3 regions of the Streptomyces sp. NPDC055815 genome follow, and region 2 is predicted to be linked to each of the others. Evidence: riboswitches for the same ligand, from Rfam matches in the RefSeq annotation. Region 2 holds a riboswitch; each other region holds the start of a gene.
What was found. A riboswitch is a leader RNA that binds a small molecule or an ion and turns the genes downstream of it on or off. The one in region 2 is predicted to bind S-adenosylmethionine.

Region 1 (9,921 bases), on a different contig from region 2:
TCGGCGCGCTCGCCGGTGCGGGAGGCGCGGTCGTAGTCGGCGCGCTCCTCGACGGTGAGGGAGGCGAGCACCCGGCGGGCCTCGGCGAGCTTCCGCTCGACGGTGCGCTTGTGGCGGGCGACCTCGGCCCGGCTGCGCTCCAGTTCGCCGAGGGCCGCGCGGGCCTCGCTCCGCTTCTGGTTCAGGGCGCGCTGCTCGCGCAGGAGTTCGCCGAGTGCGGCGCCCTGGCGGGCGGTGACCCGGTCCAGGGCGGTGGCCCGGTCCAGGTAGCTGTCCGGGTCGGAGGAGAGCAGCAGGGCGAGGGCGGGGTCGATGCCGCCGGAGCGGTACTGGGCCCCGGCGACCGAACCGAGCGCGCCCCGCATGCGGTTGATGCGCTCCTGGCCGCGGGCGAGGCTGTCCTGCGCCTGCGAGACGGTCCTGCGCAGCGCGTCCGCCTTCTCGTCCGCCCGGTTGTAGCCCTCGGTGGCCTTCTCGGCCTCCTCGAAGAGGCGGTCGACCGTGGCGCGGGTGGCCGCGGGCGTGGCCCCGGGGTCGGCGCTCGCGGGGACAGCCCCGAGGGACGCCGCCGCGGTGGCCGCGGCGGCGGCGGTGAGGACGGTGACCCGGGCGGGTCGGCGGTGGGACGCCACGGATCGCGCTCCGTTCGGCTCGACGCAGACTGGCGCGGCAGACAGTAGCCGCTGATCAGTCCTCGTCCAACGAAGCCGCCGGGCACACAAAGTGACGCCCCGCCGGAGAACACAGGTCACCGGCGGGGCGTCAGGTCAGTGCGCGTCGCGGCGAACCACCCGATTGGGCGGTGTGCCGCAGCGGTTCACGGGGTGGGTCAACCGGCGATCCGGACGCCGAACTGGAAGGTGCCCATGTAGTCCATGGACTCGTAGCGGACGACCGCGCCCGGCTTGGGGGCGTGCAGGATCGTGTTGTTGCCCGCGTACAGGCCCACGTGCGACAGGCTGTTGAAGAAGACCAGGTCGCCCGGCTTGAGCTGGCTGCGGCCGATCTTCACGCCGTCGTTCTGCTGGGTGTAGGTGGTGCGGGTGAGGGTGACGCCGGCCTGACGGTAGGACCACATGGTCAGACCGGAGCAGTCGTACGAGTTGGGGCCCTCGGCACCGGAGACGTACGGCTTGCCGAGCTGGGTGGCGGCGGCGGAGAGCGCGGCGGCGCCGAAGCCGTTCGCGGGGACCTCGCTGCCGAGGTTGACGCGCTCGGCGGCGCCGCGGCTGGCCCGCTGCTCCTGCTCCTGCATCTTGGCGCGCTCGGCGGCGGTGAGGCTGTTGAGGAGCTTGCGGGCCTCGGCCAGCTTGCCCTGGTACTTGGCCTTCTTGGCGCCGAGGGTCTTGCGGACGTCCTCGAGGTCGGCCAGCTTCGAGGTGGCCTCGGCCCGCTGCTGGGCGAGCGTGCGCTGCTTGGCCTGGATCGAGGTGAGCACGTCGGCCTGCTGGGCGCTCAACTGGTCGATCGCGGACGCCTTGTCGAGGTAGGTGTCCGGGTCGGAGGAGAGGAAGAGCTGGAGCGCGGGGTCGATGCCGCCGGAGCGGTACTGGGCGCTGGCGACCGAACCGATCTGGTCGCGCAGGGTGTTGAGCTCCTGCTGACCGCGGGCCACCTTGTCCTGGAGGGCGCCGATCTCCTTCTGCAGCTTCCCGCGGCGCTCGTCGGCGAGGTTGTACTGCTCCGTGGCCTCTTCGGCCTCGTGGTTGAGGGCGTCGACCTTCGCCTTGACCTCGTCGATCTTGGGCTTGGCGGGGGCCGCCTGGGCGCCGGACTGGGCGGTGAGGGCCACGGCGGCGGCCGCGGTGACGGTGAGCACGGTCACACGGGTGCGGCTCGGCTGCTTGGGTCGACGGTGGGACGCCACGAAGGCGAGCTCCTTCTTCCTCAGAGCCGCCCAACCGGTCACGGGCAGGCGGTTCCTCCGCCGCCACCCCGGATGGGTGATCAACCGCGCGAAGGTTCGATGCCCGACCCTAGTGACCAAGTTGTGATCAGTTCAAATCCCGCTGGCAAAATTCTCGCCCACGCACCACTTTATTTACATTCATCACACGGCCTGTGATGGGCACTTGACGGTGCGCCATCCAGAATTCGGGCATAACGCCCAGGAGTTGCGATGCGTTACGAGAGGCGCGAAAGCCGCTTCAGCAACAAGGCGGACGCCACCGGCCGCGCCCCCGCCTTCGCGACGCCGTCGGCCACCTCGCGGTCGGTGGAGACCACCACGACCGGACGGCCCGGCGGCTCCGCCCTGACCAGCTGACGGATCAACTCGTCCGCCGTGACACCGGGCTTGGAGAACAGCACCCGCACCCCGCGCGGCGGGGCGAGCAGCACCGGGGCCGCCAGCTCCGCCCCGTCGAAGACACAGGTGACCTCGGCGCCCGAGCGGGCCGCAAGCGCCGAGAGCCCGCCGAGCAGCCGCAGCCGCTGCTTCTCCAGCGGCATCGTCGGATAGCCGGTCTTGGTGACGTTGTAGCCGTCGACGACCAGATGCGCCTGCGGCAGCGCGAGCAGCTGGTCGAGCAGCGCCGGGTCCGTCTCGGAGAGCGCCCGCGCCGCGATGTCCTTCGGCGACATCCGCCCCGGCTCCACCGCGTCCACGGTGTCCGCCGGGTGCACCGAGACGGGCGGCAGCGCGAGTTCGCGCCGCAGCCCCTGGGCCGCGTCGAGGACCGTGTCGAGCAGCAGCCGCAGCCGCATGTCCTCCACCGAGCGGCCCTCACGGGCGGTCCTGCGGCTCGCCTCCAGGGCCGCCTCGACCTCGCCCAGCCGCGCCTTGAGCCGCCGGGTCTCGCTCTCGGCGGCCGAGACCTGGGCCGCCGACTCGGCCCGCGCGGCCTCGATCTCGCCCCGGACCTTGCGCAGCGCCGCCTCGCCGCGCTTGACGTCGCTCTGGGCGCTGCGCAGCTTGCGCTGAAGCGATTCCGCTTCCTTCCGGGCGGCGTCCAGATCGCGCCTGAGCTGCTCGGTCTCGCCCCGGGAGCGGTCCTGGGCCGCGGCCAGCTCCTCGCGCAGCCGCTCCAGCTCGCGCCGGCCGGCCTCGTCGGCCCGCTCGGCGTCGGCCCGCTGGGCCTCCTCGCCGGCGGCGGCGACGAGCTTGACCCAGCCGGGCGGGCGCAGCACATAGGCGGCCGCCGCCACGTCGACGGGGTCGGCGGCCGCGGGCGGGGCGCCGGTCTCCACGGCTCCGGCCAGCTCGGGCTGGCCCTGCTTGAACCGTTCGCCGATCCGCTGCCGGAAGAGCGGGTCGCTCTCCAGGGCGGCGGCCATCGCGTTGCCGGCGAACTTGGCCCGCCGGCTCGCGGTGAAGCGGGCGTACTGCCGCAGGGGCGCGGGCAGCTCCGCGACGGTGAGCCCGCCGAAGGCGTCCGCGACCAGCGCGACGACCCGTCGCCGTACACCTTCCGGCAATGGGTGGTCGAGCGTCTCGGCAGCGTCACCTGCCGCGCCGGCCGGCTCACCACCGTGCGCGGGCTGCTCCACGATCCGTCACCCCTATGTCGTCCGCGCCGTCCCTCAGGAAGCGGCGCCCGGCCTGTCCACCAGTTCGATCTGGTCCACCGCGTTGCACCAGCGGCAGCGGACCGACTCGATGGTCTCACTGACCACCTGCCGCTCCTCGACCGTCGGATCCCCGGCGAGGTCCAGATGGACGTACTCCACGACCTTGGACGAGCGGGTCACGTCGAAGCGGGTCAGATTGCCGCAGAGCGTGCAGCGCCAGCGGGTCTCGTCGGTCGGCAGGGGAACCGTCGTCATCGGTGCCGTCCTTCTTCCTGTTGCGTGGTACCAGGTGCGGGTGCCGCGGTGCGCCGTCGAACTGCGGTGGTGGTGCCCGTAACCCTACGGCCTCGCGGGGAGGGCGGGGCACGGCGAGGCACTCTGTCCACTTCGGCCCCGGTACGCCATGATCTGTCCATGATCGACTGGCGAGGTGCGGCCCTCGGTGCCTGGCGGGGCACCCGCAGCGGACCCACGGTGACGTACGGACTGATCGCCGCCTGCTGCCTGCTCTTCGCCCTCAGTCCGGTCTCCGGACTCAACCCGGGGTACGGCACGGGCGACGAGCTCCTGGCCGCCCAGGGCGCCTACTTCCGCCGCTGGGGCGTCGTCCCCGCCGAGCTGACCGGCGGCGACCCGCGCGCCCTGCTCACCCCGCTGACCGCGCTCTTCGTCCACGGGAGCTGGCTCCACCTCCTGGGAAACATGCTGTTCCTGTACGTCTTCGGCGCCATGGCCGAGGAGCGCATGGGCGCCGTCGAGTTCTGCCTCTTCTATCTGGGCACCGGCTACATCGCCCTGTCCGGCTACGCGGTGGCGCACGCGGACAGCGAGCAGACCCTGGTCGGGGCGTCCGGGGCGATCTCCGCGGTGCTCGGGGCCTTTCTCTTCCTCTTCCCCCGATCCCGGGTCACCAGCCTCTTCCCCTTCCTGTTCTTCCTGCCGCTGCGCTTCCCCGCCTGGATCGTGCTGATCTTCTGGTTCACGCTCCAGTGGCTGGCCGCGCGGGCGGCGGGCGCGGGGCCGGGCGTCGCCTATCTGGCCCATGTCGTGGGCTTCTCCGTCGGCTTCCTCTACGCCTGGGTGCGCTTCCGCGGTGGGGATAGAGTGAAAGCCCAAGCCGCGGCGACCGAGGGAGAAAGCCAGCCGTGATCACCGCGATCGTGCTCATCAAGACCAGCGTGGACCGCATCCCCGAGATCGCCGAGTCGATCGCCGCGCTCGACAGCGTCAGCGAGGTCTTCTCGGTCACCGGTACGTACGACCTGATCGCCATGGTCCGGGTGCCGCGCCACGACGACCTGGCGGACGTGATCCCCGGCCGGATCAGCAAGATCCCGGGCGTCGAGGCCACGGACACGCACGTCGCCTTCCGGACGTACTCCCAGCACGACCTGGAGGCGGCCTTCGCCATCGGTCTGGAGTCCTGACCCCGGACCCGCGGCACGACTGAAGGGGGCCTCCCGACCGGGAGGCCCCCTTCACCCGTACGAGTGAGCAATCAGCCGCGGTCCGGGACGCAGCGGCCGTCCTCGGTGCGGTACTTCCACTGCGCGCCGTCCCGGACGAGCTCCTTCACGGCGCCGACGAACCGGTCCACGTGCTCGTCCGGCGTACCGGCGCCGAAGCTCACCCGAATGGCGTTGAGGGAGCGCTCGCCGGGCGCGGCCTCGGGGGCGCCGCACTCCCCCGGGTCCTGCGGGTCGCTGCCGAGCAGGGTGCGGACCAGCGGGTGGGCGCAGAACAGGCCGTCGCGGACGCCGATGCCGTACTCGGCGGAGAGCGCGGCGGCGAAGTGGGAGCTGTTCCAGCCCTCCACGACGAAGGAGATGACGCCCACGCGGGGCGCGTCGTCGCCGAAGAGCGAGAGCACCCGCACCTCGGGCACCTCGGCCAGGCCCTCGCGGACCTTGGCGATCAGGAGCTGCTCGCGGGCGACGAGGGAGTCGAAGCCGGCCTCGGTCAGCGCCTTGCAGGCGGAGGCGATCGAGTAGACGCCGATGACGTTCGGCGAACCGGCTTCATGTCGGGCCGCGGTGGTGTGCCACTCCACGTCCACACCACCGTCGGCCCGACGGGCTACCTTGCGGGACGCTCCACCGCCCGCGAGGTAGGGCTCGGAATCCTGCAGCCAGTCGGCACGGCCGGCGAGGACGCCGGAGCCGAAGGGCGCGTACAGCTTGTGCCCGGAGAAGGCGACCCAGTCCACGTCCAACTCCCTTACGGAGACGGGGTGGTGGGGGGCCAGCTGGGCGGCGTCGAGCACGATCCGGGCGCCGTGCGCGTGCGCGGCGGCGGCGAGCTCCTTCACGGGCCACAGCTCACCGGTGACGTTGGAGGCGCCGGTCACGCAGACGAGGGCGGGACCGTAGGGGTCGCGGTCGGCGAGGGCGCGCTCCAGGGTCTCGACGGCCTGCTCCGGGGTGCGCGGCGCGTTGAGGTAGGTGACGCGGGCGTCCCTCCAGGGCAGCAGGGAGGCGTGGTGCTCGGTCTCGAAGACGAAGACCTGGCAGCCGGCCGGGATCGTGGCGGCGAGCAGGTTCAGCGAGTCGGTGGTGGAGCGGGTGAAGACGACCTGGTCGTCCGGGCGGCAGTCGAGGAACTCGGCGACGGTGACGCGGCTGTTCTCGAAGAGGTCGGTGGAGAGCTGGGAGAGGTAGCCCGCTCCGCGGTGGACGCTGCCGTAGTACGGGGCGTACGCGGCGACGTCGTCCCAGACCCGCTGGAGGGCCGGCGCGCTGGCCGCGTAGTCGAGCGCCGCATAGGTCACCTCGCCGCCGGTGACGAGCGGGACGGTCACGTCCCGGCCGAGGACCGGCAGCGGGGCGGCGCAGCAGGGGTCGGCGGACTCGGCGGCGACGGCGGTCTCGACGGTGGCGGCGTTCGGGCATGCGGACATGGCGGTATCTCCCGGCATAAAAAGGGCGCGAAAAGGCGTGAAAGGGCCCGCAGGGCAGCGCGAAGAAGGGTGCCGCGTACGGGCGGAAAAGGTGGAGAGAGGGGCCGAAGGGGCCCTAACGCATTCGCTTGCTCACGAGACACCGCTCCCTAGAGGACCAAGGACCCCAGGGTGGTGCGCAGGGGTCCGCGCTTGCCGCAGGCTTCTGCCGTACGACCTGGTCTTCACCCGGGGCACCCCGCCACGGACGGAGGGTTGCCGGACAGCCAGCCGGGGCTTGAGGGCTGTCGCTCATGACCTGATACAGAACGTAGTTCAGCTGATCGACGACGCGCAACCCCGTCCGCATGCCGGACGGGGCCGCGTGTCGCGCGTCAGCGGTGGGTGGCGGCGATCCACCGCTCCAGGGACCGCTGGGCCGCGCCGGAGTCGATCGCCTCCGCGCCCTTCGCGATTCCCGCGGCCAGCTGCTCCGCGAGGGTGCCCGTGCCGGGGTCGAGGGCGGTGAGCGCCGCCGCCGCGTTGAGCAGCACCGCGTCCCGTACCGGACCGGTCTCCCCCGCGAGCAGCCGGCGGGCGACGTCGGCGTTGTACGAGGCGTCCTCGCCGCGCAGCGCCTCCAGGGTGACGAGGTCGATGCCGACGTCCCGCGGGTCGAAGCGCTCCTCGGTGACACCGCCGTCCCGGACCACCCAGACCCGGGAGGTGGAGGTGGTGGTGAGCTCGTCCAGGCCGTCGTCGCCACGGAAGACCAGGGCCGAGTTGCCGCGCTCGGCGAGGACCCCGGCGACGATGGGCGCCATCCGCGGGTCGGCGACGCCGACGGCCTGGGCCCGCACCTTGGCGGGGTTGGTCAGCGGGCCGAGGACGTTGAAGGTCGTCCGGATGCCCAGCTGGCCGCGGGCCGCGGCGACGTGCCGCAGCGAGGGGTGGAACTTGATCGCGAAGCAGAGGGTGATGCCCGCTTCGTCGGCGACCTCGGCGACCCGCTGCGGGGTCAGGTTCAGATTGACGCCGAGCTTCTCCAGGACGTCGGAGGAGCCGGAGGCGGAGGATGCGGCGCGGTTGCCGTGCTTGACGACCTTGGCGCCGGTCCCGGCGACCACGATCGACGCCATCGTGGAGATGTTCACCGTCTTGGCGCCGTCACCACCGGTGCCGACGATGTCGACGGTCCGCCCGGGCACCTCGATGACGTTGGCGTGCGCGTACATGGTCCGGACGAGGCCGGCGATCTCCTGCACGGTCTCGCCCTTGGCGCGCAGCGCGACCATGAAGCCGGCGATCTGCGCGTCGGTCGCCTCGCCGCTCATGATCAGGTCCATCGCCCAGGCCGTGTCGTCGGCGGAGAGGTCGTGGCCGTCGAGCAGGCCGTTCAGCAGGACGGGCCAGGAGCGGCCCGCCGACGTAGGTCCTCCAGCGGGGGTCGCAGCGCTCATGGCAGCTCCTGATGATCACGTGACGGATACACACCCACCCTATCGAGGTCCGGGGACGGCAAAGAGCCCCGTCCATCGAATGGACGGGGCTCTCGCCGTGGCGACCTCTACAAGGTCAGGTGTTCAGGTGATCAGTGGTGGCCGTGGCCGCTCTGGATCTCCTTGTACTCCTCGACCGTGGGCTTGGCGATCTGGCTGTCGTCGCCGTAGTAGCCCTTGTTGAGCTTGACCCGGAGCTTCTCCATGCGGCCGATCTTGCGCTCCACGCCGTTCTCGTCGACGGCCGGCGGAAGCTCCGCGGCCTCGTACTGCTCGTGCGCCGTGAGGCGGTGCAGCTCGCCCTGGCTGAGCGGCTCGTGGACCTCGACGAACTCACCGTGCGGGAGGCGCTTGATGATGCCCGACTCGCGGCCGTGCAGCACCTTGTCCTTGTCGCGGCGCTGGAGGCCGAGGCAGATCCGCTTGGTGGCGATGAACGCGATGACCGGGCCGAGGAAGAAGAAGATCCGCACGAACCAGGTGATCGAGTTGATCGACAGGTGGAAGTGGGTCGCCCAGAGGTCGTTTCCACCACCGATGAGCATGACCATGTACGCGGTGATCCAGGCGACACCGAAGGCGGTGCGCGTCGGAGCGTTGCGCGGGCGCTGCGCGATGTGGTGCTCGCGCTTGTCGCCGGTGATCCAGGACTCGATGAACGGGTAGACCGCGATGGCCGCGAGGACCGCCGGGAAGATCGCCAGCGGGATCATCACGCCGAGGACCAGCGTGTGGCCCCACAGGTTGATCTCCCAGCCCGGCATGACACGGATCAGACCCTCGGCGAAGCCCATGTACCAGTCGGGCTGGGCGCCGGTGGACACCTGGTCCGGGCGGTACGGGCCGATGGCCCAGATCGGGTTGATCGAGGCGATCGCCGCGATGATCGCGATGACGCCGAAGACCAGGAAGAAGAAGCCTCCGGCCTTCGCCATGTACACGGGCAGCAGCGGCATGCCCACGACGTTGTCGTTCGTCCGGCCGGGGCCGGCGAAGTGCGTGTGCTTGTGGACGAACACCAGGATGAGGTGGGCGACCACGAGACCCAGCATGATGCCGGGCAGCAGCAGCACGTGCGCCGAGTAGAACCGGGCGACGAAGTCGCCGCCGGGGAACTCGCCGCCGAACAGGAACATCGAGAGGTACGTGCCGATGACCGGCACGGACAGGATCGCGCCCTGCATGAAGCGGACACCGGTGCCGGAGAGCAGGTCGTCCGGGAGCGAGTAACCGGTGAAGCCGGTGAACATGCCCAGGAAGAACAGCAGGAAGCCGAACAGCCAGTTGATCTCACGCGGCTTGCGGAACGCGCCGGTGAAGAACACGCGCATCATGTGCACGAACATGCCGGCGAGGAAGATCAGCGCCGCCCAGTGGTGGATCTGCCGGATCAGCAGACCACCGCGCACCTCGAAGGAGATGTGCATGGTCGAGTTGAACGCCTCGGACATCAGCTGTCCCTGGAGCGGGACGTACGGTCCGACGTACTCCACCTCGTTCATCGACGGGTGGAAGAACATCGTCAGATAGACGCCCGTCAGGATGATGATGAGGAAGCTGTAGAGGCAGACCTCGCCCAGCATGAAGGACCAGTGGTCCGGGAAGATCTTCCGCATGTTGGCCTTGGCCAGCGTGTAGATCCCCAGGCGGCCGTCGGCCCAGTCCGCGACCCGCTCACCGGCGGGTGCTTTCTTACTCGTGGTCACGGTGCTCATCCGCGCTCCCAGAAGGCAGGACCGACGGGCTCGTCGAAGTCGCCGAGCGCCTCGAGGAAGCCCTTGTCGTTCACACCGATCCGCAGCTGCGGAAGGGCGTGACCGGCCGGGCCGAAGATGACGCGGGCGCCGTCGGAGAGGTCGAAGGTGGACTGGTGGCACGGGCAGAGCACGTGGTGCGTCTGCTGCTCGTACAGGGAGATCGGGCAGCCGACGTGGGTGCAGATCTTCGAGAACGCGACGATGCCCTGGTGGGACCACTCGAGCTCGCGCTTGTCCTTGATGTCCTCCGGCTGGATCCGGACGATCATCAGGGCGGCCT
Region 2 (9,921 bases):
CCCTCCCCGCGAACACCGGAAACAGCCCCTTCCCGGGCCCGGAGGCACCCGCCACGACCCCCACGGGGCCCCTCCGACCCCCTGCCCCACGCTCCCCCCGTACGCCCGCACACGCCCCGCACGGGGGATCCGTAAACAACCCCTGACCTGGGCTTTTACCTCAACTCTCCGTAGAATCAAGGGACTCGGAGGGGAGATCCACATGAGCGAGACCGCCCGCACCATCCGCACCGTCGACGACGTCCTCACCCTGCTCGACGGCCTGTTCCGACCCGATGCCGACCGCTGGACGGAGGGCGGCTCCGCGTGGTGGGACGGGTTCTACGCGGACCGGGACAAGCCCGTGCCGTTCTTCGTCGCCAAGCCCGACGAGAACCTCGTGTCGTACGTCGAGCAGGGCCTGCTCCCGGCCGGCGGCCGGGTCCTCGACCTCGGCTGCGGGCCCGGCCGGAACGCCCTGTACCTCGCCTCGGCCGGCTTCGACGTCACCGCCGTCGACCTCTCGCCCACCGCCATCGCCTGGGCGGAGGAGCGCGCCGGGGACACGGGCGCCGAGGGCGTCCGCTTCGTGTGCGGGGACGCCTTCACCGCAGCCCTCGACGGACCGTACGACCTCGTCTACGACTCCGGCTGCTTCCACCACCTGCCCCCGCACCGGCGCATCAGCTACCTCGCCCTGCTGCGGCGCGCCCTCGCGCCCGGCGGGCACTTCGCGCTCACCGCGTTCGCCGCCGGCGAGGGCGGCATGGGGTCCGAGCTCCCGGACGCCGACTTCTACCGGGAGGGCCGACTGCACGGCGGGCTCGCCTACACGGACGCCGACCTCCGCACGGTCTTCGCCGACCTGAAGGAGATCGAGCTCCGCCGCATGCGTTCCCTGTCCGCCGACTCCCCCGCCTTCGGCGAGTCCTTCCTCTGGACCGGGCTCTTCCGCCGGCGGTGACTCAGCCCATCCCCTCCAGGTGCGCCGCCAGCCTGTCGTACTGCTCCCGCACCCCCGCCTCCATGCCCGCCGCCAGCGCCTGGTCCCTGATCTCGTTGGACGGCCAGAAGGACGTGCTGGTCAGGGCCGTGCCACCGTCGGGGGTCGCGTCGAAGGTGAGGGCCACCCGGACGGGTTCGGCGTCCGGCATCTGCTCGAACACCTCCGTGTAGTCGAGCCGCTCCACCGGGAGGACGTCCTCGTACGTGCCGGAGAAGACGATCTCCTGGCCGTCGGGCCCGGTCTGGCCCCAGCGCCACGCGCCGCCCGTCCGCAGGTCGATGTCGACGACGGAGGTGGTCAGCCCGGCCGACCCGTACCACTCCCGTACGTGCTCGGGCCGCGTCCAGGCCTCCCAGACGCGGGACGGCGGGGCGTCAAAGGTGCGTGTGATGACCAGTTCGCGGTCGGCCGGTGTGGTGAGGAGGGTGACCATGACGACGACCCCTTCCGTACCGCTTCCCACCCCTTCCGTACCTTCCAGCATCCGCCGAACGCCCGAGGGCGGCACCCCCTGGTGGGGGTGCCGCCCTCGTTCGCGTTCAGCGATGGACTACCGAGCCGGGGCTCAGAAGTCCATGTCACCGCCCGGCATGCCGCCGCCGGCCGGCGCGGCGGCCTTCTCCGGCTTGTCGGCGATGACGGCCTCGGTGGTGAGGAACAGCGCGGCGATCGACGCGGCGTTCTGCAGCGCGGAGCGCGTGACCTTCGCCGGGTCGATGATGCCCTCGGCGATGAGGTCGACGTACTCGTTGGTCGCGGCGTTCAGGCCGTGGCCGACGGGCAGGTTGCGGACCTTCTCCGCCACGACGCCGCCCTCGAGGCCGGCGTTGACGGCGATCTGCTTCAGCGGGGCCTCGAGGGCCAGCTTGACGATGTTGGCACCGGTGGCCTCGTCGCCCGACAGGTCCGCCTCGAGCTTCTCGAAGACGTTCGACGCCTGGAGCAGGGCCACGCCACCGCCGGCGACGATGCCCTCCTCGACGGCCGCCTTCGCGTTGCGAACGGCGTCCTCGATGCGGTGCTTGCGCTCCTTGAGCTCGACCTCGGTCGCGGCACCGGCCTTGATGACGGCCACGCCGCCGGCCAGCTTCGCGAGGCGCTCCTGGAGCTTCTCGCGGTCGTAGTCCGAGTCGGAGTTCTCGATCTCGGCGCGGATCTGGTTCACGCGACCCGCGACCTGCTCGCTGTCACCGGCACCGTCGACGATGGTGGTCTCGTCCTTGGTGATGACGACCTTGCGGGCGCGGCCGAGCAGGTCCAGGCCCGCGTTCTCGAGCTTGAGGCCGACCTCCTCGGAGATGACCGTGCCGCCCGTGAGGATGGCGATGTCGTTCAGCATGGCCTTGCGGCGGTCGCCGAAGCCCGGGGCCTTGACGGCGACGGACTTGAAGGTGCCGCGGATCTTGTTGACGACCAGGGTCGACAGGGCCTCGCCCTCGACGTCCTCGGCGATGATCAGCAGCGGCTTGCCCGACTGCATGACCTTCTCCAGGAGCGGAAGGAGGTCCTTCACGGAGGAGATCTTGGAGTTGACGATCAGGAGGTACGGGTCGTCGAGCGACGCCTCCATGCGCTCCATGTCGGTGGCGAAGTACGCCGAGATGTAGCCCTTGTCGAAGCGCATACCCTCGGTGAGCTCCAGCTCCAGACCGAAGGTCTGGGACTCCTCGACGGTGATGACGCCTTCCTTGCCGACCTTGTCCATCGCCTCGGCGATGAGCTCGCCGATCTGGGTGTCGGCGGCGGAGATGGAGGCCGTGGAAGCGATCTGCTCCTTGGTCTCGACATCCTTCGCCTGCTCGAGCAGGGCGCCGGAGACGGCCTCGACGGCCTTCTCGATGCCGCGCTTGAGGGCCATCGGGTTGGCACCGGCGGCGACGTTGCGGAGGCCCTCGCGGACGAGCGCCTGGGCGAGGACGGTGGCGGTGGTCGTACCGTCGCCAGCGACGTCGTCCGTCTTCTTGGCGACTTCCTTGACCAGCTCGGCGCCGATCTTCTCGTACGGGTCCTCGAGCTCGATCTCCTTGGCGATGGAGACACCATCGTTGGTGATCGTGGGGGCGCCCCACTTCTTCTCGAGGACGACGTTGCGGCCCTTGGGGCCGAGGGTGACCTTGACGGCGTCAGCGAGCTGGTTCATGCCGCGCTCGAGACCGCGCCGGGCCTCCTCGTCGAACGCGATGATCTTGGCCATGTGAAGTGGTCCTCCCGGACATGGGGTGGATAACGCTCCAGGACCGCGCCGACGCCCGCGACGGACGGCCTGCGTGCCCGATGGTTCCTTGCCCCACCTGGCCGCGGACCTCGTCTGCCCGATCCTCGTAAGCACTCTCACCTTCCGAGTGCTAACGCCAATGATTAGCACTCGCCCTAGGAGAGTGCAAGCGACTCTCGCGTTTCGGGAGGGGGATCAAGGGGGCGCGCAGAGGCCCGGGAACGCGCGAGGGGTCCGCAACCCCACAGGGATGCGGACCCCTCGACGGCGTTGCGTCGGTGGCCGATCGCGCCGCGCTCAGACGGCGAGCTTGACCATGTCCGCCTGCGGACCCTTCTGGCCCTGCGAGATCTCGAACTCGACCCGCTGGCCTTCTTCGAGGCTGCGGTAGCCATCCATCTGGATCGCGCTGTAGTGGACGAAAACATCCGCACCACCGTCTACCGCGATGAAGCCGTAGCCCTTCTCCGCGTTGAACCACTTGACGGTGCCCTGAGCCATGCCTAACTCCCCTATTACTGGCCCTTGCGCGGGACCGCACTTCGCGGACCCGGGTCAGACCCTGCGCCGGAACGCGTCGACCGCGGCTGAATGTATCTGCCCAACTGCCCTCTGCAACAGGTCATTCGACCGAGAATTCTGGGCGCCCTGGAAAGGGGAATTGGGGATAATCCCCTGGATGCCGGGGCAAGTCGGGCCCGGCAAAGGGCGCAGAAGGTACACAACGCGCACACACTTTGGCTGCTTCTTGTCGTGCGGGGACGCATTCTCATATGCGCCTGGCATGAGCAGCGGAGGGGACTTCCCCAACTCTACCGCGCTCAACCATGCAGAATTGCCCCTTCCGCTTATCGCGCGGAAGGGGCAATTCGTACTGACTGGTAGCGCTATACGGGTCTCAGCACCCGCCGGCACTGTGCTTGATGGTCAGCCTCCGGCGACGGCCGGAATGATCGAGACGCCCGCGCCGGCCGGGGTGGCCGTCTCCAGACCCTGCTCGAAGCGCACGTCGTCGTCGTTGACGTAGACGTTGACGAAGCGGCGCAGCTTGCCCTGGTCGTCCAGGACGCGGGCGGCGATGCCCGTGTGGTTCTTCTCCAGGTCCGCGATGACCTCGGCGAGGGTCGCGCCCTCGGCCTGGACCTCGGCCTGGCCGCCGGTGTAGGTGCGGAGGATGGTGGGGATGCGGACGTTCACGGCCATGTGTTCGTTACCTTTCAGAGCGCCAGGCCGGCGTCGCGGAACGCGTCCAGGCTCGGGCGGATGGTGGCGGTCGCCTGAGAGGTGTCGGCCACCGCGTCCAGGGTCTTGAGTCCGTCGCCGGTGTTGAGGACGACGGTGGTGAGGTTCGGGTCGATGAGCCCGGCCTCGACGAGCTTCTTCGTGACGCCGACGGTCACGCCGCCCGCGGTCTCGGCGAAGACGCCCTCGGTCTGCGCGAGGAGCTTGATGGCCTCGACGACCTGCTCGTCGTCGACGTCCTCCACGGCGCCGCCGGTCCGGCGGGCGATGTCGAGGACGTACGGGCCGTCGGCCGGGTTGCCGATGGCGAGGGACTTGGCGATGGTGTTCGGCTTCTGGGGCCGTACGACGTCGTGGCCGGCCTTGAAGGCCGCCGACACCGGGGAGCAGCCCTCGGCCTGGGCGCCGAAGATCTTGTACGGCTTGTCCTCGACGAGGCCCAGCTTGATGAGCTCCTGGAGACCCTTGTCGATCTTGGTGAGCTGGGAGCCGGAGGCGATCGGGATGACGAGCTGGTCGGGGATGACCCAGCCGAGCTGCTCGCAGATCTCGTAGGCGAGCGTCTTGGAGCCCTCGCCGTAGTACGGGCGGAGGTTGACGTTCACGAAGCCCCAGCCCTCGCCGAGCGGGTCGCCGATGAGCTCCGAGCAGAAGCGGTTGACGTCGTCGTAGTTGCCCTCGATGGCGACGAGGTCACCGCCGTAGACACCGGCCATGACGACCTTGCCCTGCTCCAGGTCGTGCGGGATGAACACGCAGGAGCGGAAGCCGGCGCGGGCGGCGGCGGCGCCGACGGCGCCGGCCAGGTTGCCGGTGGAGGAGCAGGAGAGGGTGGTGAAGCCGAAGGCGCGGGCGGCTTCGAGGGCCTGGGCGACGACCCGGTCCTTGAAGGAGTGGGTCGGGTTGCCGGAGTCGTCCTTGACGAAGAGCTTTCCGGGGGCGACGCCGAGCTCGCGGGCGAGGTTGTCGGCCTGGATCAGCTTGGTCCAGCCGGGGTTCAGGTTGGGCTTCTCGGCGACGTCGGCGGGGACGGGCAGGAGGGGGGCGTAGCGCCAGATGTTGGCGGGGCCGGCCTCGATCTGCTTGCGCAGCGCCTCGGGGTCACCGGTGGGAAGGTCGTACGCGACTTCGAGCGGTCCGAAACAGAGTTCGCAGGCGAAGATCGGGCCGAGCGGGAAGACTTCACCGCATTCGCGACAGGAAAGCCCGGACGCGGGACCGAGGTCGACGGTGGTGGGTGCGACGGTCTGAACAGCCATGGAGGCGAGGCCCTTTCTCCTCATCTTTCCCATGACGAATTTTTCGCCATGAGACGGATTTGGCACCTTCCCTAGCCGGGGACCTCGCTGGAGACGAGTGGTAACCGACTGGAGGGTTGCCGGGGCTTCAACGGGCCGTTTCCCTCTGCCCCTCTGGATGAGCGGTATTCGATTGTGAAGCGCGGTGGACTTTCGTTCCTGCACTCCGACGCGGGCGGCACCCCGACGTGCATCGGGCATCCGCGTTGTTCAAGACTGTAACCGAAGGCCCGGAACCTTGGACCGGCCGTCCGACCCGCGAGATGGAGAGAGATCACGTGCTGGAAGAGGTGGAGCGCTGGCTGGCCCGGCGGTCCTGGTCAGTGACGGACCGGCCGCTGGAACGGATCCTCGCCGCCAAGCGGAACACGACCGTCAGCGTCGTCCTGCCCGCGCTGAACGAGGAGGCGACGGTCGGGGACATCGTCTCCGTGATCCGGCGCGAGCTGATGACCGAGGCCGTCCCCCTCGTGGACGAGCTGGTGGTGATCGACTCGGGCTCCACGGACCGTACGGCGGAGGTCGCGGCGGCGGCGGGCGCCCGGGTGGTCGCGCGGGACGCGATACTCCCCCGCATACCGGCCGTCCCCGGCAAGGGCGAGGTGCTCTGGCGGTCGCTGATGGTGACGAGCGGGGACGTGGTCTGTTTCGTGGACGCGGACCTGCGGGACTTCTCGGCGGACTTCGTGACGGGGATCGTGGGCCCGCTGCTCACGGAGCCGGACGTGGACTTCGTGAAGGCGATGTACGACCGCCCGCTCGGCACTGAATTCGATGGGCTCGCCTCCGGCAAGACCCCCGGCCAGGGCGGCCGGGTGACGGAACTGGTGGCCCGCCCGCTCCTGAACCTCCACTGGCCGCAGCTGGCGGGCTTCGTGCAGCCGCTGGGCGGCGAGTACGCGGCCCGGCGCTCGCTGCTCGAACGGCTGCCCTTCCCGGTCGGTTACGGAGTGGAGCTGGGGCTGCTCGTGGACGCGCTGCACACGGTGGGCCTGGACGCGCTCGCGCAGGTGGACGTGGGGGTGCGCAAGCACCGGCACCAGGACGGGCAGGCGCTGGGCCGGATGGCGGCGGCGATCTACCGGACGGCCCAGCTGCGGCTCTCCCGGGGCCATCTGGTCCGCCCCCGCCTCACCCAGTTCGAGCGGGGCGAGAAGGGCTTCGAGCCGCGGACGTACGCGGTGGACACGGAGGAGCGGCCGCCGATGGCCGAGATCGCGGAGTACGCACAGCGCCGCGTGGCGTAACGGCGAAGGAGTTCCGAGGAGGACGCACACCGCCGCGTGGCGTAACGCCCCACGATGATCCGTTTTGCATACATTGCCCTTTTATGCGCTTCAGACACCATCACCTGGGCAGGGTGCTCGCGGTCATCGGGCTCGCGGCGGGCTCGCTCGCGTCCGCGGCGGCAGGACCGGCCGCCGCGGACGTGGTCGAGCCCTTCGGCAAGCGGTACGACGAGTCGCTGTACGGCGACTTCACCACGATCGGCAACACGGTCATGGGCTGCCCGAGCACCCCCGCGGACCTGGCGGCCCGCTGTGCGACGGCGGCCTCCGGCCAGGGTTCGGACAACAACAACACCTTCGTGATGCGGCGCATCGACGCGGGCGGCACCGGGGACGCCGGGTTCGGCTCCAGTACGGGCCACGTGAAGATCCCGGCGGGCGCCGAGGTCGCGTACGCCCGCCTCTTCTGGGGCGGGAACGACGGCACGTACAAGGGCCCGAGCGGCGCGCAGCTGAAGCGCTGCGACATCTCGGGCGCGGACGTCGGGCGCTCCCCCGGCGACCCGACGACGACGGCCCCGGTGATCAGGGTCGGTGCGGGTCCCGCGACCCCGGTATCGATCGACAGCATGGTCGCCGACCCGGCCGACACCAGCGGCCCGCACTACTACACGGGCGAGTCGGACGTCACCGCCGCCTTCGCGGGCGTGTCGGGGACGGACGCCCAGGTGGCGGTCGGCAACCTCTGGGCCCCGAGCGGCAAGGGCTGCGTCGCCGGCTGGTCCCTGACGGTCGTCCACAGGTTCCCCGGCCCGGACCCGGTGAAGGCCCCGGAGCGGCGGAACGTGTACGTGTACGGCGGCCACGTCCTGCAGCGCTCGACGTCCCCGGCGACCACGATCACCGTGGACGGCTTCCACCGGGGCCCGGGCACGGTACGCGCGAGCGTGACGGCGTACGAGGGCGACTGGAACACGCCGGGCGACACGTTCCTCGTCGACGGCAGGAACGTCACCGAGGCCCACACCGGCAACACGAACAACTTCTTCGTCAGCGAGGACGACGGCGCGGTCTCCCCGAAGCTCACGAACAACCTGAGCATCGACGACAAGGCCTTCGACGTCCCGGCCGGCGCCGTCCCCCCGGGCGCGACCTCGGCGGACCTGACCTTCTCCACCAGCGGCGACACCTACGTGCCGTCCGCGCTCGCCTTCTCCGTACCGGTCCCGGAGCCGGAGAACCCGAAGCCGACGCCGACGCCGTCGCCGTCGCCGTCGCCGTCGCGAGTGGACCCGACCCCGACGCAGCCGGACCCCTCGGCGACGACGGGGGCATCGGCCGAGGTCCCTGCACCGCCCTCCTCGCCGGCACCCCCGTCCTCCCCCGAGACCCCTGCCTCCCCGTCTTCCCCCGAGACCCCTGCCTCCCCGTCTTCCCCCGAGACCCCTGCCTCCCTGGCTCCCCCGGCGCCCGGGCCACAGGGCGGCCACCGCTCCGGCTCGACGGCGGCGGACTCGATGGCGGAGACGGGAAGCAACGGCGAACGCCTCTGGCTGCTCGGCGCACTCGCCGTGGCCCTCGCGGCGACCGGCCTGGTGGCGAAGGCGGCGATGCGCGGCCGACGCGACTGACCTGCGGCAACTCCCCGTGGCCGAATCCACCCGTCTCGTATACGTACGTTTGAGCGTTTACGGGACGGGCTAGGTTCGCCACATGGCAACTGTGCTGGTGGCATCCAACCGGGGCCCGGTCTCGTACGCACTGGGCGAGGACGGTTCGCTGGACGCCCGCAAGGGCGGCGGCGGCCTGGCGTCGGCCCTGAGCACCATCGACTCCCAGGAGAGCCTCTGGGTGTGCGCGGCGCTCGGCGCGGGCGACCGGGAGGCGGTGAGACGCGGTACGGGCGAGCCGGGCGTGCGCATGCTGGACATCGATCCCGCCGTCTACGCGGACGCGTACAACGGCATCGCGAACTCGGTCCTCTGGTTCCTCCACCACCACCTGTACGACATCCCGCGCGAGCCGGTGTTCGACGCGGGGTTCCGCCGCCGCTGGGAGTCGTACCGGAGCTACAACCGCGCGTTCGCGGAGGCCCTGGCGGCGGAGGCGGCCGAGCGCGCGGCGGTCCTGGTGCAGGACTACCACCTGGCGCTGGTCCCGGGGCAGCTCCGGGACCTCCGCCCGGACCTGCGGATCGCCCACTTCACGCACACCCCCTGGGCCTCCCCCGCGTACCTGCGCATGCTGCCGGCCGACATCCGCGAGGAGCTCCTGCGGGGGATGCTCGGCGCGGACCGCCTGGGCTTCCACACGCGCGCGTGGGCGGAGGCGTTCGAGGCCGGCGCGGGCGACCTGGGAGACACGCGGGTGGCGGCGTACCCCCTGGGGGTGGACGGCGAGGAGCTGCGGGCGCTGGCGTACCGCCCGCAGGTGGACGACCGCCTGGCGCGACTGCGCGACGAGATCGGCCACCGGAAGACCATCGTCCGAGTGGACCGCACGGAACTCTCGAAGAACATCCTGCGAGGCCTGGAGGCCTACCGGGAACTCCTCACGACCCACCCGGAATGGCGCGACCGAGTGGTCCACCTGGCCTCGGCGTACCCCTCGCGCCAGGACCTGGAGGCGTACCGCACGTACACGGCCTCCGTCACGGAACTCGCCGCCGACATCAACACGGAGTTCGGCACGGCGGACTGGCGGCCGGTCCTGGTCTCGGTGGAGGACGACTTCACCCGCTCCCTGGCCGCCTACCGCCTGGCGGACGTCGCCCTGGTGAACCCGGTGCGCGACGGCATGAACCTGGTCGCGAAGGAGATACCGGTCGTCTCGGAGTCGGGCTGCGCACTCGTCCTCTCCCGGGAGGCCGGCGCGTACGAGGAACTCCACGAGGACGCGATCACGGTGAACCCCTTCGACGTCACGGAGACGGCGGAGGCCCTCCACACGGCC
Region 3 (9,921 bases), on a different contig from region 2:
GTGCGGGCGGCCACCTGCTCCGGCGTGGGGCGTCGTTCCGGGTCCTTCTGAAGGCACTCCCGTACGAGTCCGAGGAGCGCCTCCGGCAGCCCGTCCAGGTCCGGCTCTTCCTCGGCGACCCGGAACAACTGGGCGTGCAGCCCGTTGCCGGTCGCCCCGAAGGGCTGGCGCCCCGTGGCGGCGTAGGCGAGGACCGAACCCAGGCAGAACACATCGGAGGCGGCGGTGACGTGGAGCCCCCGCACCTGTTCCGGGGACATGAAGCCGGGCGAGCCGATCACCATGCCCGTACGGGTCTGCAGGCTGTCCCCGCTGATGCTGTCCAGCGCCCGGGCGATACCGAAGTCGATGACCCGGGGCCCGTCCACGGTGACCAGGACATTGGACGGCTTGAGGTCGCGGTGGACGAGGCCCGCCCCATGGATGGCCTGCAGGGCGAGCGCGAGACGGTTGGCCAGGACCCGCACCGACTGCTCGGGCAACGGCCCGTGCTGCTCGGCCACGACGGCCTGCAGATCGGGCCCGGGAATGTACTGCGTCGCGACCCAGGGCGTCTCCGCGTCCGTGTCCGCGTCGAGCACTGCCGCGGTCCAGCCCCCACCGACCCGCTTCGCCGCGGTGACCTCGCGTGCGAACCGCGAGCGGAATTCGGCGTGTTGGGCGAACTCGGTCTGCACGACCTTGACCGCGACAGTGCGCCCGCCTTCGGAGCGGGCGAGGTACACCCGGCCCATGCCGCCGGCACCTAAGCGGGCGATGAGGCGGTAGGGGCCTATGCGCGGCGGGTCTTCGGCGGTCAACTGGTCCACGAGGAAGGAGGGTAACCCAACTGTCCAGCAGCGATGGGGCAGACGGTTTCGTTCCAGAGCAGTGGGCCCTTGCCGGGTGTGTCGTCAACTGACGTGCACTGGGCGCGGACCGCCCCCTGCCCAGCAGGGAATGGCTTGTGTGCGGACACCGCCGCCCAGAAGCCCAGCCGCATCCTGCTCGTGCGGAGACCCCGCGCCGACCAGAGAGACAGGCCCTACGTGTATTGATCACGAGCGTTGTCGACACTGGTCTGGTCTTGAACATGGCGAAGACCTCCGGTGTGGTGGGAGCTGTCCAGGAACTCACCTCACGGAGGTCTTCGTGGCCCACCGTAATGCCCGGCTGACCGTCTTCGGTAGAAGACTGCTGGTCGAACGTGTCTGCTCAGGCCGTCCGGTCGCTCACGTGGCCGCAGAGATGGGCATCTCCCGGGCCACGGCCCACAAGTGGATCCGCCGGTGGCGGACCGAGGGCGATGCGGGCCTGCAAGACCGGCCGAGCCGGCCTCGCACCACACCGCACCGAACCCCGGCCGCGGTGGAAGACCGCGTCTGCGACCTGCGGCGAAGCCACAAACTCGGCCCCGCCGGGATCGGCCCGATCCTGGGCCTGCCCTCATCCACCGTCCACCGGATCCTCACCCGCCACCGGCTCAACCGGCTCGCCTGAACGCTTCAACCGCACCCTGCTCGGCGAGTGGGCCTACGGCCCTCCCTCTCGAACGACGAGCGGACAGCGGCCCTGGCAAACTTCCTCCACACCTACAACCACCACCGCTGCCACACCGCACTCGCCGGCAAGCCACCCATCAGCCGAATCAACAACGCTCCGGGTCAATACACCTAGCCCCGTGAGTGGTGCTGGCGGTGGCGGTGGCTGAGTGCGGATACCCCCAGGGTCGTCAGGACCAGGACACCCGCCGTCTCGATCGTGATGCTGGGGCGGACGAGGTCCGCGTCGGCCGATTCGTGGAAGCCGAACAGGCCCGTCGTGAGGCTCAGGAAGAGTGCGCCGAGGGTGCCCGCCGTGAACAGCGCCGTGGCGGCGGCGACCGGTCCGAGCCAGCGGTACGGGGTGAAGAGCAGGGCCGCCGCGAGGAGGCAGCCCACGACGCCGTTCAGCAGGAACAGCCAGCCGATGGTGGCCAGGTCGCGGTAGCCGTCGGCCCACAGGGCGAGGTGGATGGCGCCCATCGTCGCCGTCAGGCCCGCTGCGGCCAGCCGCAGCAGGAGCACGGCGATGCGGCGGGTTCGGTCAGTAACCATTGCCGGGAGTGTTCGGGGTCGTCGGGGTGGTGTCCGGCTTGTTGACGGGGGCGCCGGCCACCGTGATCTCGGTCTTCATGCCCTGGTCCTTGTGTCCGTCGACCGGGCAGTAGATCTCGTACGTTCCGTCCTTCAAGGTGACCGTGAGGGTGGTGGACTCCCCCGGGCCGATGGTGCTGGAGCGGTTCTCGCCGCCCGGCCCCTCGACTTCCAGGGCGTGGTCGTGATGCCCGGTGTTCGTGATGGCGAAGGCGTACGTGCCGGGTGTGAAGGTCTGCTGTGACAGCGTGATCTTGAAGTCGGCCAGGTCCGCCTTCACCTGGGTCGTACCGGCCGGCGCCGTGCTCTTCTGCTCGGGGGGCGGTGTGGTCGTACCGCTGCTGGAACCGTCGCCGTTGCCGCCTCCGCAAGCGGCGAGGAGGCCGGCCAGCGCGGCGGCCGACAGGCCGAGCAGCGCGCGCGTACGTGGTGTCGGTTTCGTCATCGTTCCGTCCTCCGCGTCGGCTCTTCGGACCGGCCCGCGGGCTTGGTCCTCCGGTTCGGTCCCCACAGGGGGTACGACGCTCGGCCGCGCCCGGATTGCGGTCCGGGCGGACAATGAGCTCGGACCATCCCTTCGGGGACTTCGGACGTATCCACGAGTGTGGGACGCATGGGCCTTCCGCTGGAGCGGGTTCCCGACGAGGCACTGCTCTCCGGTCTCGCCACGGGCGATCCGGAGATCGCGGTGGCCTTCGTGCGCCGCTTCCAGCGCTCCGTCTACGGAGTGGCCGTCGCCGTCGTCGGCGATCCGCGGCTCGCCGAGGACGTGGCCCAGCAGACCTTCGAGCGGGCGTGGCGGCACGCCCAGGTGTACGACGGCAGGCGGGGCTCCGTACGGACGTGGCTGACGGCCATCGCGCACAACCTGGCGATCGACGCGGTACGGGCGCGGCGCGCGACCCCGGTCGCCCCTGAGGACCTGGAGGCGCTGGTGGGGATCGTGTCCGAGACTCCGGAGCGGCGCGCGCTCGCCGACGAAGCGGCCGAGCGGGTCCGGCGGGCGGTGGCGGCGCTGCCCCGGGAGCAGGCGCGGGCGCTGGTGATGGCCGGGATCTACGGGATGACGGCGCGGGAGGTCGCCGCCTTCGAGGGCGTGCCGCTGGGCACGGCCAAGACCAGGATCCGGGCGGGGACGATCAAGGTGCGGGCGCTCCTGGAGAGCGAGGAGACGCGGTGAGCGGCATGGACTGCGAGCGGCTGCGCGAGGAGGGTGCCGAGCTCGCGCTGGGGATCCTTCCGGCGCGCGAGCGGGCCGAGGCGGTGGCCCATCTGGACCGCTGCCCGGACTGCCGGGCGTACGTGGAGCGGCTGACGGTGGTCGGGGACGGGCTGCTCGGGCTGCTGCCGGGGGCGGAGCCTCCGCTGGGTTTCGAGAGTCGGGCGGTACGGACGATGGCCCCCGCCCGTACGTCGGCCCCTGCCCCGGCACCCTCGACTCCTCCGCCGACGGCGCGACGGCGCATTCGGGGCCGTCGCTTCCGGATGGCTGCGGCGGGCGTGGCCACGGCGCTGGCCTTCGGGTTCGGCGGTTGGGCGGTCGGTACGGCGGTGGAGGGCGCGCCCCAGGTGGTGGCCCCGGCACCGCACGTCCTGGAGGCGACGCTGGTCTCCTCGGCCGGGGAGGGGACCGGGGCCGGCAAGGAGGTGGGGCGGATCTACGCGCACCTGGCCGACGCGGCGGGCGGGAACGGCTGGGTCTACATGTCGGTCGACCTCGGTGAGGTACGGGCGGTCGACGGCCCGGTGCGTTGCCTCCTGGTGCGGGCCGACGGCTCCTCCGTATCGCTCGGCTCGTTCCCCCTCAGGGCGGGTTACGGCTACTGGGGCGCCCCGGCCCCCGTGGATCCCGGCAACCTCAGTGGCGCCCGCCTGGTGGCCCCGGACGGCACGGTCCTGGCGACGGCCCATTTCGAAGGAACGGGATCCGGCGGGACCGGCGGGTCAAGCGGGTCGGACCCCAGCTCGTAGAACGTCTCGCACGCCTACTCGTCGGAGCCCAAGATGTCCGCGTTCGCGTCGAAGCCCCGCTCCGTGTCCTCGAACTCGCCGAGGGTCTCCGAGTGGATGCGTCCGGTGAGCACTCCGGCGACGAACTCGGCGGCGGAGACGGCGTGGTGTTCCCATTCGGGTCCACGGCCCTCGTTGACCAGGACGGTCCATTCCCCGGGCTTCGCCGTCTCGCTGGTGAGCCAGTAGAGGTAGGCGCCGCTGCCCTCGATGTAGGCGAAGGGGAGCACGCCGGTTCCGTCGGCCGCGAGTTCGTCCGGCTTCGGCTCGCCGCGGTCCCAGAGTCTGCCGAGTACCTCGGCGCGCTCACCGACGATCGCCACCAGGTCGTAGTCCTCGTCAGTGCAGTCCGGCTCCAGGATCCAGATCGTCTCGTCGAAGACTCCCCCGCCGTAGGTGTCGACGAGGTCTTTGTAGTCCTGGGGCAGCGCCGTACCCAGACATTCCTCCGTCCGGGACCAGGTGCGGGGCAGGCTGCCGGCCGGCGGAGGGACGAGGCGGGTGAGTTCCCGGACGGCGGGGTGCATCGGGCGGGCCTTCCTGTCTCGGAGAGCGCTGGGCGATGGGGCTGTTCGGTGGCCGCGCTCCCGGGGGCTCAGTGGTCGCCCTTGTGCGGCCTTGACCGGCTGCCTGGCAGTGGCTGGCGCCAGTCCCCCAGCGTGCTGACGAGGTACTGACGGGCGAGGAGACGGATGTCGTCCCATGCCGTGTCCGAAGCCAGGGCGTCGCCCCAGAGGCCTGCGCGACCCGTGGCGTCGATCTCGCCGAGTCGCCGGCCGACGGCCTGAAGGTCGCGCAGTTGCCCGGGGTCGAGGACACCGCGTTCGGCAAACCCTTCGGACATGCGGCAGAAGAGCTCCACCTCTTCGACGACCGGCTCGGTCTCCAGCTCGCGCTCCCCCAGCCAGGACAGTTGATCCCGGGCGTCGGCTGCGAGGAGGGACATCCACAGCAGTGTCGCGTGGCGCACGTGCGCGTCGCCGAACTCGTTCATGGAGGGAGGATCGCACGGAGCCCCGACAGGTCGTGTTGGGGGGACTGCGCTCACGGCGGTACTCAGGGCGGTGCTCAGGGCGCAGTGGCCTCTGCCACCCGCCGTCGCCGGGCGACTGCGGCGTCACCGACGACGGGCCACAGCTCCGCCAGCCACGTCTCGACCGTCGTGGCCACCGGCAGGCCCGGCGGCAGAGCGTCGTGCAGTCCCGTCGTCTCCGGCTCAAGTTCTCGGCAGCGACGCAGAGTCAGTGGTTCCTCGGTCCCCCGCGCGGCCGCTGAGACACTGCGGAGAAACATCAGGTTCGCCGCCACGAGCCACGGCTGCCGGTCCAGCCCGGACACACCGGACGAACCGTCATTGGCACTGGCCAGCGCCCAGGGGTCCGGGGCCAGGTAGCGCACCGCCCCCACGCCCGTGAAGGCCGCCGCGGCCGTGCACATCGAGCAGGGTTCCTGGGTGCTCCACAGGGTCAAGGCGCCGAGATCCCAGTCGGTACGTGCCGCGCCCAGCGCATTCATCTCGGCGTGCGCGAGGGGCGTACCCCGCAGCGGGCCTCCTCCGGGACCGTCGTCGTACGCGCGGTTGCGTCCCTCGGCCAACACCGTCCCGTTGGCGTCCGTGAGTACGGAGCCCACTGCGAGTCCGCCGGCCACGAGCGCCTCGTACGCCAAGGCCAGGCACCGCTTCACCGCTTCGGGTGCCGCCGCCCACTCCGCATCGAAGTTCCTCACATCCGGCACGCCCTCATCCCCCTGAACAGTGTCGATCCCGCTCCGGCAAGCCGCCGTTCGATGACGGCTCGCCGGAGCCGAGGAAGCAGCGGGTCATCCGGCAGCACCGAGGCTGCAACGGCAGCCGGCCGGCCCCGTGGTCTGCAACCGGCGGAGGCTCAGTCGCCGGTCGTTCCGTCGAGCAGCTCGCGCAGGATGTCCAGGTGACCGTTGTGGCGGGCTGTCTCCTCGGTGAGATGCAGGAGGATCCAGCGCAGATCGACGTGGAGGCCGTTGCGTACGGCGCGCTTCGCCTTGGTCTCCAGGCCGTTCTCGGCGACGAGTTCGCGGTAGCGGGCGCTCTGTTCGGCGTATTCGTCGAGCAGCTGCGTGAGCGGGAAGTCGACGGCGATGCGCATCTCGCGGTCGGGGTCCTCGTCGGTCCAGGGGCCGTGGTCCTCCTCACCGAGGAAGACCACCTGGAACCAGTAGTACTCGACCCAGCGGAGGTGGTTGATCACTCCGCTCATGGTCATGAGCGGTGAGCCCGGCAGGAGCGCCTTGCGGGCGTTCTCCGCGGAGAGGCCCTCGCACTTGGCACGGGCCGTGTCGCGTGTGTAGTCGAGGAACGTGGTGAGCTGGGTGCGCTCGTCCCACGCAGGCGGTGTGTCGTCGATTCTGGTCATCGCGCGCAGCCTCCCCGATCATGGCGACCGATGTCGAGGGATTTTCGACGGACCTGACCTGCTGCGACCGCTCCCGGCCCGGTGGGCCGCTCCGACGATGCGGTGCCGATCGTCCGGCCTGTTCCTCCGCACAGGGCCTAGGATCGTCTGTCATGCGAGCGTGGACGTTGCCGGCCGCCGGAGTCGCTGTTCTGGCCTGGGGCGAGTGGTTGAACCGGCGCTGGTCCCGGACCCTGGTCGAGGCCGGCGGCCACGGTTCCCGAGCCGTGGTCGTGCTCGGCTACCGCAACCCGTCCGAGTCGATCAACCTCGTCAACCGCTGGCGGGTCAGGGCAGGGATCCGTTCCGTCGGCGCGGACGCCGACGGCGACTCCGTGATCGTCTTCAGCGGAGGGGCGGTCGGGGGTGGTACGGCCGAGGCGGAGCTGATGGCCGACTACGCGCGGTCCGTGCTGGGGTACAAGGGTCGTGTTCTCGTCGAGGACCAGAGCAGGAACACGTGGGAGAACATCACCCACGTGGTCCCGCTGCTGGAGGGTGCGGAGCACATCGCGATCGCGTCCCAGCCGGCACACGCGCTCAAAGCGCGCGCCTACCTGCGCCGTCAGCGGCCCGATCTCGCCGACAGGCTGGTCCGCGCCGGCGACTACCGCCTCGGGGAGTGGACGCTGTTCAAGCCGTTGCTTGCCGCGTACGGGCTGTGGACCCTGCGCGGTCTCACCGCGGCCGAACGCAAGCGTTAGCTCCCACTCCCCGCCGTTCCCGTTCCCGTCGCCTGGTCAGGGTCAGGGTCAGATCCTCGGCGAGAGACGGTACTGGCGTGGGTGAACGTGCAGCCGCGGCGAGGTGAGCAGCAGGGCTCGGTTGTCCTTGCCGCCGGCCATGTGGTCGAGCCACCGCTCGTACCAGGCGAGGAAATCCGGGGCCGAGGAGACGTTCGGGCCCCAGAAGCCGTCGGTGTTGCCGATGAGGATGCGTCCGGTGAGAGGGCCGGTGACGCCGAGGAGGACGAGGTCGCTGCAGCCGCGTTCGATGACGTGCAGGAAGAGGTGGCCTTCGCGGGTGGGGCGGTAGGCCCGACGGAATCCTCTCGTCCGTGTGTCGGCGGTGGCGCGGTTCATCGTGAAGAGGGCGCAGCGTTCGAGTGGGATCAGTCCGTAGTACGGGGATGCACCGGTGCCGCCCATGGTGGTGAGGAAGTCCCGGTAGGGGCGTGGGAGTTCCACGTCGTTCTCGGCTTCGAAGGCGTCCGCCCGGGCTTCGGACAAGCGGGGGCCGAGACGGAATGCGTGCCGTTCCTCGCCGAAGGAGTGGCTTCGGTGGGGCGCGTAGGGAATGCGTGCCAGCTTGCGTCGCAGCCGCGGGATGCGGGAGTCCATGCGAGCTCTTTTCTCGTGTCGCCGGCAATCTATCGGGCTGCGGCCGGGGATCATCCTGCGGGTGGGACCCATGCGAGCCGGGACGAGCTCCCCCGCCTGCCGGGCGAGGCGCCGGCGTTCAGCGCACTCCGCCCGGCCTGCCTTGCTGCTTCACCAGGGGGTCGCTGGCAGCTCGCCCCGGGTGTCTTGTATGGTTCTCCGCGAATCATCCAGAGGGGTGGAGGGACCGGCCCTACGAAGCCCCGGCAACTCCCCGATCGTCTCGGCGCTCCATGTTCGCGCCGCGCCGTCGGGATCAGTGCCAACTCCGGCCCGCGCCAACGTGGCGCGGGAAAAGATGAGGAGACACGGTGCTCTCTACGCTGCCCTTCGCCCCGGCTCTGCCCGTTCCGGGCTTCCCGCGTACCCAGCTCATGATCGTCGCGGCATATCGGCCGACCTGCTCGGCCCTCTCCCGCTGACCATCCCCTTCCCTCACCTTCCTTCCCCTGCCCTTCCCGGGGTGAGGTCGCCGCGAGTCATGCTCGCGCGCCGAGACTGGAGTACCCCTTTCTATGGACATTTCGGATATTTCTAGTGGTGTCGGCGTCCTCGACAAGGCCGCGGTGATCCTCGATGCGCTGGCGTCCGGCCCTGCCCATCTGGCCGGGCTTGTCGCCACCACCGGCCTGGCGCGGCCCACGGTCCACCGACTCGCCACGGCACTCGAACGCCACCGTCTGGTCGGCAGGGACCTCCAGGGCCGATTCGTCCTCGGACCCTGGATCACCGAGCTCTCGGCCGCCTCGGACGAGGACTCCCTGCTTGCCGCGGCCGGCCCGGTCCTGACGTCCCTTCGGGACGCGACCGGCGAGAGCGCGCAGCTCTACCGGCGCCAGGGTGAGGTGCGGGTCTGCGTCGCCGCCGCCGAGCGGACGTCCGGCCTGCGCGACATCGTGCCGGTGGGGTCCACCCTCCCGATGAAGGTCGGCTCCGCCGCCCAGGTCCTGCTGGCCTGGGAGGAACCGGAGCGCTTCTACCAAGGCCTGCAGGGTGCCCGCTTCACCGCGACCGCCCTGAGCGGCGTACGGCGCCGGGGCTGGGCCCAGTCGATCGGTGAGCGCGAACCCGGCATGGCCTCCGTCTCGGCACCGGTCCGCGGCCCGTCCCAGCGGGTGGTCGCCGCCGTCACGGTCACGGGCCCGATCCAACGCCTCACCCGGCACCCGGGCGCCCGGCTCGCGAAGGCCGCCGTCGACGCGGCCGACCGCCTGACCGAGGTCGTATGCCGCTCCTGACCGCGAGGCCGGGCCGGAGCGACCGCCCGGCTCCGGGCGCGGGCATGATGGAGTCATGCGAAATCAGCCCGTGCTCGTTTTCGATGGAGATTGCGGATTCTGCTCGACCTCGGCGAGGTTCGCCGAGCGACGCCTGAAGCCCCGGTGCGAGACCACTCCTTGGCAGTTCGCGGACCTGGAGGATCTCGGTGTCACCGCGACGCGGGCCTCGCACGAGGTGCTGTGGGTGACGCCCGGCGGTGCCGTGTACGGGGGTGCCCAGGCTGTCGCGAAGGCGTTGCTGAGCTCGGGCGGCGGGTGGCCGGCGGCCGGCGCGTTGCTCACCCTGCCACCCGTGCGGTGGGTGGCCCACGGCGTGTACCGACTCATCGCGAACAACCGTCACCGCATGCCGGGCGGCACCGCCGCCTGCGCCCTCCCCCACCGCCCGGCCCCGCGACCCGAGTAGCGCACCGGCAGAGAGGCGGCCCGGAAGTCGGCGGGGCGGTGTCGCCGGATGGGGTGAACTTGGCGGGGCTTTACGGGTGCAGTGGCTGCATGTGGGGCGAGCGGGACGGGACTCTCGACCGGGGGACCCGGGCGCGGCCGCTGGACGGGCGGACGATCAGCTCGTACGGCATGACGATCGAGTCCGGGTTGTACTCCCCCACCCCCTCGATGGCGTCGATGAGGAGCTGGACGACGGCCGTGCCGATGCGGCGGGGCTTGAGGGAGAGTGTCGTGATGGGTGGTTCGGTGGTGGCGTAGA

Region 1: another riboswitch for S-adenosylmethionine. It lies ahead of ACWGN5_RS29955 (aminotransferase class V-fold PLP-dependent enzyme); the one in region 2 lies ahead of thrC (threonine synthase).
Region 3: another riboswitch for S-adenosylmethionine. It lies ahead of ACWGN5_RS37620 (IclR family transcriptional regulator); the one in region 2 lies ahead of thrC (threonine synthase).

Annotation. Positions count from the first base shown of each region.
Region 1 is NZ_JBSHDU010000058.1:34,902-44,822, forward strand. It holds gene ACWGN5_RS29925 (NlpC/P60 family protein) at 1-632, opposite strand, end outside; gene ACWGN5_RS29930 (NlpC/P60 family protein) at 830-1,867, opposite strand; gene ACWGN5_RS29935 (NYN domain-containing protein) at 2,125-3,489, opposite strand; gene ACWGN5_RS29940 (hypothetical protein) at 3,523-3,765, opposite strand; gene ACWGN5_RS29945 (rhomboid family intramembrane serine protease) at 3,925-4,659, shown strand; gene ACWGN5_RS29950 (Lrp/AsnC family transcriptional regulator) at 4,656-4,937, shown strand; gene ACWGN5_RS29955 (aminotransferase class V-fold PLP-dependent enzyme) at 5,009-6,406, opposite strand; SAM riboswitch class IV at 6,590-6,705, opposite strand; gene trpD (anthranilate phosphoribosyltransferase) at 6,781-7,845, opposite strand; gene qcrB (cytochrome bc1 complex cytochrome b subunit) at 7,977-9,599, opposite strand; gene qcrA (cytochrome bc1 complex Rieske iron-sulfur subunit) at 9,596-9,921, opposite strand, start outside.
Region 2 is NZ_JBSHDU010000023.1:41,352-51,272, reverse strand. It holds gene ACWGN5_RS17025 (class I SAM-dependent methyltransferase) at 203-943, shown strand; gene ACWGN5_RS17020 (SRPBCC domain-containing protein) at 945-1,448, opposite strand; gene groL (chaperonin GroEL) at 1,551-3,179, opposite strand; gene ACWGN5_RS17010 (cold-shock protein) at 3,498-3,701, opposite strand; gene ACWGN5_RS17005 (MoaD/ThiS family protein) at 4,128-4,403, opposite strand; gene thrC (threonine synthase) at 4,418-5,725, opposite strand; SAM riboswitch class I at 5,719-5,865, opposite strand; gene ACWGN5_RS16995 (glucosyl-3-phosphoglycerate synthase) at 6,019-6,987, shown strand; gene ACWGN5_RS16990 (DUF11 domain-containing protein) at 7,071-8,600, shown strand; gene ACWGN5_RS16985 (alpha,alpha-trehalose-phosphate synthase (UDP-forming)) at 8,683-9,921, shown strand, end outside.
Region 3 is NZ_JBSHDU010000101.1:19,895-29,815, forward strand. It holds gene ACWGN5_RS37560 (protein kinase domain-containing protein) at 1-809, opposite strand, end outside; partial or broken gene ACWGN5_RS37565 (helix-turn-helix domain-containing protein) at 1,132-1,473, shown strand; gene ACWGN5_RS37570 (hypothetical protein) at 1,653-2,075, opposite strand; gene ACWGN5_RS37575 (plastocyanin/azurin family copper-binding protein) at 2,065-2,559, opposite strand; gene ACWGN5_RS37580 (RNA polymerase sigma factor) at 2,728-3,294, shown strand; gene ACWGN5_RS37585 (anti-sigma factor family protein) at 3,300-4,085, shown strand; gene ACWGN5_RS37590 (SMI1/KNR4 family protein) at 4,100-4,651, opposite strand; gene ACWGN5_RS37595 (hypothetical protein) at 4,720-5,118, opposite strand; gene ACWGN5_RS37600 (nucleoside deaminase) at 5,193-5,861, opposite strand; gene ACWGN5_RS37605 (DinB family protein) at 6,011-6,517, opposite strand; gene ACWGN5_RS37610 (YdcF family protein) at 6,670-7,260, shown strand; gene ACWGN5_RS37615 (SMI1/KNR4 family protein) at 7,309-7,896, opposite strand; SAM riboswitch class I at 8,099-8,240, shown strand; gene ACWGN5_RS37620 (IclR family transcriptional regulator) at 8,451-9,173, shown strand; gene ACWGN5_RS37625 (thiol-disulfide oxidoreductase DCC family protein) at 9,229-9,621, shown strand; partial or broken gene ACWGN5_RS37630 (substrate-binding domain-containing protein) at 9,692-9,921, opposite strand, start outside.